One region of the Allobosea sp. PAMC 26642 genome, then DNA from elsewhere that is predicted to be linked to it. Evidence: predicted binding sites of a transcription regulator. Region 1 holds the regulator's gene; each other region holds the start of a gene.
The links. Region 1 encodes LexA, which represses DNA repair genes until DNA is damaged. Its sites were predicted from a motif close to TGTTCNNNNTGTGTTCNG; they were not measured.
Positions count from the first base shown of each region.

Region 2: AXW83_RS24935 (DNA recombination protein RmuC) is a predicted target of LexA. The motif match lies at 1,164-1,181, and genes of this name have one in related genera.
Region 3: recA (recombinase RecA) is a predicted target of LexA. The motif match lies at 1,357-1,374, and genes of this name have one in related genera.
Region 4: AXW83_RS09920 (putative DNA modification/repair radical SAM protein) is a predicted target of LexA. The motif match lies at 1,230-1,247, and genes of this name have one in related genera.

Region 1 covers NZ_CP014301.1:1,529,747-1,531,946, reverse strand. The annotation lists gene AXW83_RS07165 (molybdopterin molybdotransferase MoeA) at 1-668, shown strand, start outside; gene lexA (transcriptional repressor LexA) at 798-1,502, shown strand; gene AXW83_RS07155 (ComEC/Rec2 family competence protein) at 1,496-2,200, opposite strand, start outside.
Region 2 covers NZ_CP014301.1:5,212,269-5,214,468, forward strand. The annotation lists gene AXW83_RS24935 (DNA recombination protein RmuC) at 1-1,131, opposite strand, end outside; gene def (peptide deformylase) at 1,250-1,831, shown strand; gene fmt (methionyl-tRNA formyltransferase) at 1,980-2,200, shown strand, end outside.
Region 3 covers NZ_CP014301.1:2,046,239-2,048,438, reverse strand. The annotation lists gene alaS (alanine--tRNA ligase) at 1-13, opposite strand, end outside; gene recA (recombinase RecA) at 186-1,271, opposite strand; gene cckA (cell cycle histidine kinase CckA) at 1,626-2,200, opposite strand, start outside.
Region 4 covers NZ_CP014301.1:2,097,470-2,099,669, forward strand. The annotation lists gene AXW83_RS09920 (putative DNA modification/repair radical SAM protein) at 1-1,216, opposite strand, end outside; gene AXW83_RS09925 (hypothetical protein) at 1,381-1,560, shown strand; gene AXW83_RS09930 (glycogen/starch/alpha-glucan phosphorylase) at 1,731-2,200, shown strand, end outside.

The sequences.
Region 1 (2,200 bases):
CCGGGGACGAGCTCGTCTTGCCGGGCGAGCCCGTTGGGCCCGACCAGATCGTCGCTTCGAACAGTTTTTCGCTCGCGGCGATCGTCGAGCAGGCCGGTGGCCAGGCGCTCGATCTCGGCATCGCGCGCGACGACCATGACGATCTCGCTGCGAAGATCGGCAAGGCGAAGACTGCCGGCGCCGATGTGGTGATCACGCTGGGCGGAGCCTCCGTCGGCGCGCATGATCTCGTGCAGGAGGCGCTGAAGCGCCAGGGCATGGCGCTCGGCTTCTGGAAGATCGCGATGCGGCCCGGCAAGCCGATGATGATGGGCCGGCTCGGCCAGATGGTGGCCGTCGGCCTGCCCGGCAACCCGGTGTCCTCGATCGTCTGCGGGCATCTTTTCGTCACCCCGCTGATCGAGGCGCTGCTTGGGATACCTGATCCAGCCAGAGACCGCAGCGAGCCGGGGATTCTCGAAATTGATATGCCGGCTAACGATGAGCGTGAGGACTATCTTCGCGCCGAACTGGCGCTGACTATCGACGGCTGGCAGGTCACGCCGTTTGCTAAGCAGGATTCATCCATGCTGGGCATTCTCGCCCGCGCCGACGCGCTGGCGATCAGGCCTGTCTTTGCTGAGCCGGCAAATAAGGGCGAGCGCTGCCGCTTTATCCGTCTGCGCTGAGGATTGCCGGAGAGCGGATCGGTAAGACATGCCAGCAATTCGCCGTCCGTTGCTTGCGGAACACAACGCGAACCTGTATGGTGTTCGTGATTTGTTTCGATTCTGCGCCGTTGGGCGCCGGCGGGGACCATGCTGACACGCAAACAGTTCGAACTGCTTCGCTTCATCCAGGAACGCCTGCGCGAAAGCGGCGTGCCTCCCTCCTTCGACGAGATGAAGGACGCGCTCGATCTCAAGTCTAAATCCGGTATCCACCGCCTGATCATAGCGCTGGAGGAACGGGGCTTCATCAGACGGCTTCCGAACCGGGCGCGAGCTTTGGAGGTGATCAAGCTGCCCGACGGTGTGGGTGGGGCACCGGCCCCACGCGGCCGTTTCAGCCCCTCGATCGTTCAGGGCGGGCTCGGCAAGGGCCGGCCGGTGACGGCGCAGGCAGATGACGACGCACGCGGCACGATTACGATTCCCGTCATGGGCAGGATCGCCGCCGGCACGCCGATCTCGGCGATCCAGAGCCGCAGCCACAATGTCGCGATGCCGGCCGACATGCTGGGCGCCGGCGAGCATTACGCTCTGGAAGTGCGCGGCGATTCGATGGTCGAGGCCGGAATTCTGGACGGCGACACGGTCGTCATCCGCAGGCAGGACACCGCGAATACGGGCGACATCATCGTCGCCCTGATCGACGACGAGGAAGCGACGCTGAAGCGGCTGCGCAAGCGCGGGTCCTCGATCGCGCTGGAGGCGGCCAATCCCGCCTATGAGACGCGCGTGCTGGGTCCCGACCGGGTCAAGATCCAGGGCCGGCTCGTCAACCTGATGCGGCGCTACTGATGCGGATCGAGGTCCGCTGCGTCGGCCATGTCCGTTGCCGGACGTAGCGGAGGCGAGTCTGTAAGTGCAGGGGCTGCTGCTGGCGGTGGTCTTCGATTCCAGGGACGCTGGCTGTCGTTGCGCTCCGCGGTCAGGGTGCGCCAGCCGTCGCCTGAGCTGACGAGAGCGGTCGCGCCATTGCGGCCGAGCGCAAGCCGGTCGATCAGCCTGGCCTGGCATGGCGCCGACCAGGGGATGGGCGTGATCACAAGATCGGCCCGGCGGCAATCCTCGACGATCGCCAGCCGGTCGCGGGCATAGGCGATCTTGCGGCCGGCGGCGGTCGTGACGACGCAACCGAGGCCGTCGCAGTCCGCGCCCTGTCGCAGGCTTTCGTCCTGCGGTAGGCGGCCGTCGCCATCGGCAGTGAGCCATTGCTGCAGGACGAAGGCGCTGGGCTTGCCGGCCAGCACGAGCCGGCCCTCGGTGCCGCGCACCAAGACGCCGGAGCCGTCGCGTTCGATCAGGATGTCGGGCCTGTCTGGTTTGGCCGCGGCCGCTACGCCGATGAACAAGGGTATGACGGCCAGAAGCCGCAGTTTCGTTGTCCAGAGCGTGGCCCAAAGCAGTGCCACGGCGAAGCCAATCAGAGCCGCTTGCCCGAAGGCCGGCATCACCAGCGTCGAGTGGTCGATCGTCGCGACCCAGTGCGCGAGCCT
Region 2 (2,200 bases), 1.8 Mb from region 1:
GGCCCTCGCCTCGTCGAACTCCAGCGCGCCGATCCTTTCGGCCCGGCCTGTGACCTTGCCGGCCGAGGTCCTGATCTGGACGACGTCCTCCTGGGCCTGGCGGAAATGGCTGTCGAGACGGTCGACGCGCTCGCCGAGCCGCCGGACGTCGTCGAGCAGCTTGCCGACCTCGGTCTGGATCACCTGCGCCTCCTCGCGCATCCGGGCGTCGCGCACCAGCGACTGCATCAGCTGGATGGCCAGCGCCAGCAGCGAGGGCGAGACGATCATGATGCGGGCGCGATGCGCCTTCTGGATCACGTCGTCGAAATGCTCGTGCAGGTCTGCATGGATCGATTCCGACGGCACGAAGAGCAGCGCCATGTCCTGGGTCTCGCCGGGCAGGAAATAGCGCTCTGCGATGTCCTTCACATGCACGCCGACATCGTTGCGCACGCGTGCGCCGGCGGCTTTCCTCGCCTCCTCGCCGCGCGCCTCGCGCAGCAGGGTGAAACTCTCCAGCGGGAATTTCGCGTCGATGACGAGCCCGCGCCCGTCGCCGGGCAGCGTCACCATGCAATCGGGCCGCTTGCCGTTGGAGAGCTGCGGCTGGAAGGCGAAGAAGCCGGCCGGCAGGCCGTCGCGGATGATCGCCTCCATCCGGCCCTGGCCATAGGCGCCGCGCGCCTGCTTGTTGGAGAGCACGTCCTTCAGCGTCACCACCTCGGAGGTCAGGTCGGTCAGGTTCTTCTGGGCCGAGTCGATCACGGCGAGCCGCTCCTGAAGCCTGCCGAGGCTTTCCGAGGTCTGGCGGACATTCTGTTCCAGCCCCTGTCCGACCTTGTGACTCAGGCCGTCCATCCGGTCGGCGACGAGGCGGGCGAGGTCGCCCTGCCGCGTCGACAGGATCTCGGCCATGGACTGCATCCGGCCGGCGAGCTCGGATTGCAGGCGATTCATCTCGGCGACCTTGTCGTCCATCTCGCGGGTTCGTTCGCCCGCCATCGCCGCCTCGATCGCGCGGCTGCGCGCGTTCCGCCAGGACGAAACGACGACCATCAGGAGCAGCAGCAGGCTAACGCCCACGAAGCCGAAAGCCGCCTCCGCCCAGGTCACGGGGCGGTCGAGCAGGATGAAGGCGATCTCTCTCATGGTGAGACGGTAATCGATTCGGGTGAATGAATTCGAACGAAAGCGGAACAGTTTGACCGGCCGCGCGCAAGGGCTTATGTCGCCGGGTCGTCACCAAAAACCGCACAGAAGCCCTTCCATGGCCATCCGCCCGCTCATCATCCTGCCCGACGCCCAGCTTCGCCTGGTCTCGACCCCGGTCGAGGAGATCACGCCCGAAATCCGCACCCTCGTCGGCGACATGTTCGAGACGATGTATGACGCGCCGGGCATCGGCCTTGCCGCCATCCAGATAGGCGTCCCCTGGCGCGTGGTGACGCTCGACGTCGCCAAGCGTGCCGCTGGCGAGACAGAGGACAGCGAAGCGGAGGAAAACGCGGAAGCGCAGGAAAAGCGCGATGCCCAGCCGCGCAATCCGATGGCCTTCATCAATCCGGAGATCACCTGGTCCTCCGATGAGATGAACGTCCACGAGGAGGGCTGTCTCTCGATCCCGGAGTATTACGAGGAGGTCGAAAGGCCCGCCGCCATCAAGGTCCGCTACATGGATCTCGAGGGCAAGACGCAGGCGATCGATGCCGACGGCATCCTCGCCACCTGCCTGCAGCACGAGATCGACCATCTCAACGGCGTGCTCTTCATCGACCATCTCTCGCGCCTGAAGCGCGAGCGCGTCACCAAGCGCTTCGCCAAGATGGCCAAGCGCGAGAACGCGGCCTAAACGAGCAGGAACACGCGTCATTCCGGACAAGCCGCGCAGCGGCGCCGATCCGGAATCCATGATCGAGCACGCAGTGTCATACGATGGATTCCGGGTCTCCGCTTCGCTGCGCCCGGAATGACGGCAAGGTTGAGGTAGTATCGAATACATGACCCTTCGCGTCATCTTCATGGGCACGCCCGATTTCGCCGTGCCGACGCTGACCGAGATTATCGGGCAGGGGCACGAGGTCGTGAGCTGCTATACGCGCGCTCCGGCGCAGGCCGGTCGCGGGCTGGAGCTGAAGCCGTCGCCGGTCCAGCGCGCTGCCGAGCGCTTCGGTATCCCGGTCTTCACGCCAAAGAGCCTGCGGACGGACGAGGCCGCCGA
Region 3 (2,200 bases), 520 kb from region 1:
TGACGCCGCTCATCGCAGTCTGCGCTCTGGTCTTGGGGTCTGGGGCCGGGAAACCCGGCGGGGAGACCGGTTCTAGTCAGGCGCTCATCGCCTGTCCAGAAAGCTCGACGCAAGGTGTTGGGGTCCAAACGAAAACGGGCGGCGCCAAAGCGCCGCCCGTGATTGTAGCCGAACTCGCGAGCGGCTCAGGCCATGCCTTCGTCGAGATCGTCGTCGGTCGGCGTCGCCTCGTCGAGGATGCGCTCGGCGACGAGACCGGAGTTCTGGCGGATCGTCGCCTCGATCTTGGCGGCCATCTCGGGATTGGCCTTGAGGAAGGCCTTGGCGTTCTCGCGGCCCTGGCCGAGGCGCACGCTGTCGAAGGAGAACCAGGCGCCGGATTTCTCGACCATGCCGGCCTTGACGCCGAGATCGACCAGTTCGCCGACCTTCGAGATGCCCTCGCCGAACATGATGTCGAACTCGACCTGCTTGAAGGGCGGCGCGACCTTGTTCTTGACGACCTTGACGCGGACCTGATTGCCGGTCGCTTCCTCGCGGTCCTTCAGCGTCGAGATGCGGCGGATGTCGAGCCGGACCGAGGCGTAGAACTTCAGCGCGTTGCCGCCGGTGGTGGTCTCCGGCGAGCCGTACATCACGCCGATCTTCATGCGGATCTGGTTGATGAAGATGACCATGCAGTTCGAGCGCGAGATCGAGGCGGTCAGCTTGCGCAGGGCCTGGCTCATCAGGCGGGCCTGGAGGCCGGGCTGGACGTCGCCCATCTCGCCCTCGATTTCCGCACGCGGCGTCAGCGCCGCGACCGAATCGATGACTAGAACGTCGATCGCGCCGGAGCGGACCAGCGTGTCGGTGATCTCCAGCGCCTGCTCGCCGGTGTCGGGCTGCGAAATCAGGAGGTCGTCGAGATTGACGCCGAGCTTGCGGGCATAGACCGGATCGAGCGCGTGCTCGGCATCGACGAAGGCGCAGACGCCGCCCTTCTTCTGAGCCTCGGCGATGGTGTGCAGTGCCAGAGTAGTCTTGCCGGAGGATTCGGGGCCGTAAATCTCGATGACGCGGCCCTTGGGCAGGCCGCCGACGCCGAGCGCGATGTCGAGCCCGAGCGAGCCGGTGGAGATCGTCTCGATCTCGATCGCCTGCTGGTTCTTGCCCAGCCGCATGATCGAGCCCTTGCCGAAGGCGCGCTCGATCTGCGAGAGCGCTGCGTCCAGCGCCTTGGCCTTGTCCATCGAGGAGCCTTCCACGAGCTTGAGGTTAGCCTGATTCACGGTGCGCGCTCCTTATGGCAGGGGCGCGGGGACATCTCAATCCGCGCCGATGGCGAAGATTGATCATGGTTTGTTCTGCGGGACAAGTTCTATTTTCGTTCTCATCAAGCTCCGCAGCTTGTCTGCTGACAGGAGATGTCAGGAGCGGGAAGAGGCATTCTCACATCCATCGTGCCCGGGCTGACCGTTGTTGCTGCTGGGGATGGGGCAGCTGTCGGAGAACGAGAGCGCAAGACGATCGTGGTGGCGGCCGCGGAGTGATCTGCGCGCGTCATGGTCGGGCTCGACCCGACCATCTCCTGCAAGAGATTCTCGGGTCTGCGCTCCGCTCCGCCCGAGAATGACGGCGGCCGTTTACGCCATCGCCGCCTTCACGGTCTCCACCAGCTGCTTCATCGTGAACGGCTTCGGCAGGAACTGGAAATCCTCGCCGTCGGGCAGGTTCTTGCGGAAGGCCTCCTCGGCGTAGCCGGAGACGAAGACGACCTTGGTCGCCGGGTTACGCTGGCGCAGTTCGCCCAGCAGCGTCGGGCCGTCCATCTCGGGCATCACCACGTCGGAGACGACGAGGTCGATCTTGCCATCGGCTTTGATGAAGATGTCGAGCGCCTCGACGCCGGAGGCTGCCTCGTGGACGGTGTAGCCGCGCGAGACCAGCATGCGGGCGTTCAGCGCGCGCACGGCGTCCTCGTCCTCGACCAGCAGGATGACGCCGGCGCCGGTATGGTCGGCGGCGAGCTTCTTTGGGGCTTCCTTGGCGGCCGCCTCGGCGGCGATCTCCTCCTCGCTGGGAATATGGCGCGGAAGGAAGATGCGGAAGGCCGTGCCCCGGCCGACGACCGAGTCGCAGAAGACGAAACCGCCGGTCTGCTTGACGATGCCGTAGACCATGGAGAGGCCTAAGCCGGTGCCCTTGCCGACCTCCTTGG
Region 4 (2,200 bases), 570 kb from region 1:
GCGGGCGGGGCGCCAGATGCAGACGCAGCCGCTCGCTGTCGAGCAGCGCCCCGGGCCGCCAGCCCTCGGCCACGATGAAGTTGCGCAGGGTCGTCAGGGAACGGGCCAGCCGGCCGATATCCTCAAGCCGCAGCCGCCGGAACCGTCGCATCGCGAGGATGCGCCCGACGCTGCGCGTCCCCAGACCCGGCACCCTCAGCAGCGTCTCCCGGTCGGCCTTGTTCACGTCGACAGGAAAGCGGTCGCGATGCCGCAGCGCCCAGGCCAACTTTGGATCGACCGTGAGATCCAGCATCTCTCCCGAGCCGGCATCGAGGATTTCGCCGACCTCGAACCCGTAGAAGCGCGTCAGCCAGTCGGCCTGGTAGAGCCGGTGCTCGCGCATCAAGGGCGGCTCGACCAGCGGCAGTTGCGCCGATGAATCGGGGATCGGACTGAACGCCGAATAATATACCCGCCGCAAGCCGAAGGCGCCGTAAAGCTGGGCACTGCGCTGCAGGATCGAGGCATCGCTCGCCCCGTCCGCGCCGACGATCATCTGCGTGCTCTGTCCGGCCGGCGAGAACACCGGCGCACGCCGCGACTTCGCCCGCTCGGCCTTGCTCTCGTCGATCCTGAGCTTCAGCCCGCCCATCGCCGAGCGGATGTCGCGCGACTGCTTCTCGGGCGCGAACCGCTTCAGCGAGATGTCGCTCGGCAGTTCGACATTGATCGAGACGCGATCGGCGAAGAGTCCGGCCTGGGCGACGAGATCGGGACTCGCGCTCGGGATCAGCTTGAGATGGATGTAGCCGCGAAAATCATGGGTCACGCGCAGGCTCTCGGCCACCCGCACCATCTCGGCCATTGTGTAGTCCGGCGAGCGGATGATGCCCGAGGACAAAAACAGTCCCTCGATGTAGTTCCGCTTGTAGAAGTTCAGCGTGAGATCAACGACCTCCTCCACCGAAAACCGGGCACGGGCGACATTGCTCGACGAGCGGTTGATGCAGAACACGCAGTCATAGCTGCAGAAATTCGTCAGCAGGATCTTGAGCAGCGAGATGCAACGCCCATCGGGCGCATAGGAATGGCAGATGCCGGAGCCCGTGGTCGAGCCGATGCCCTTCGAGCCCAGCGAATCCCGTTTCGTCGTGTTGCTGGAGGCGCAGGACGCATCGTATTTCGCCGCATCGCTCAGGATTTCCAGCTTCTGCATGACCGTGGGCGGGGACATCGGGTCGCCTTTTCGTTCGTGATTTGTTCTTATGACACGCCGCAGCGCGCCGAGCCATAACCAGCGCCGAGGCCTTTCGTCGCGCCTACCGCGATTGCCCCAGAGCGGGAACTCCCTTCCGTCGCTCGCGTTGCCCAAACAGATTCGTCACGGGAGGGATGCACATGTTCAGGATTCTTTTGATCATTGCGGTGATCGCCATCGGCTACGATGCCGTCGTTCATCAGGGCGCCTATACGCGCAGTGCCTGGACGAGCGCTGTGGGCATGACCGATTCGGCGGTTTCCAACGCCAGGCAGCTCGGTCTAGGCGCCCGCGAGGAAACGCGCACCCAGACCAACTAGCAAAAGCCGCGACAGAGCCGGTTGCGCGGCGACCGGCCTTTCTCTTTACCATCGAGCCATATGGCGGCCCTTGAAGGTCGTGTTTATGCTGCAGCGCAGCGGTTTCGGCTGGACAGGATCGGACGTTGGCTTGACACTCGCCACTTCCGAACCTGACGGGATTCAGTCGCTTGAACGAGACCGCCTTCAAGACACCAGCCGCGGACGCCACCGTCTCCGAGAATCTGGTCGAGACGCTCAAAGCCGAGATCATCAGGAAACTGACCTTCTCGCTCGGCAAGAACCCGTCGGTCGCGCAGCCGCATGACTGGCTGACGGCCGTCATTCTCGCGGTCCGCGACCACGTCATCGAGGTCTGGCAGCGCTCGACCCGCGAAAGCTACCAGACCGGCCGCAAGCGGGTCTATTATCTGTCGCTGGAGTTCCTGATCGGCCGCTCGCTCGCGGACGCGCTGAACAATCTGGGGCTTACGGGCCCCGTCGCGCAGGCGATGAGCGAACTCGGCGTCGATCTGGCCGCGATCGAGACGATCGAGCCCGATGCGGCGCTCGGCAACGGCGGCCTCGGCCGGCTCGCGGCCTGCTATCTGGAGGCGATGGCCTCGACCGGCGTGCCGGCGCTCGGCTACGGCATCCGCTA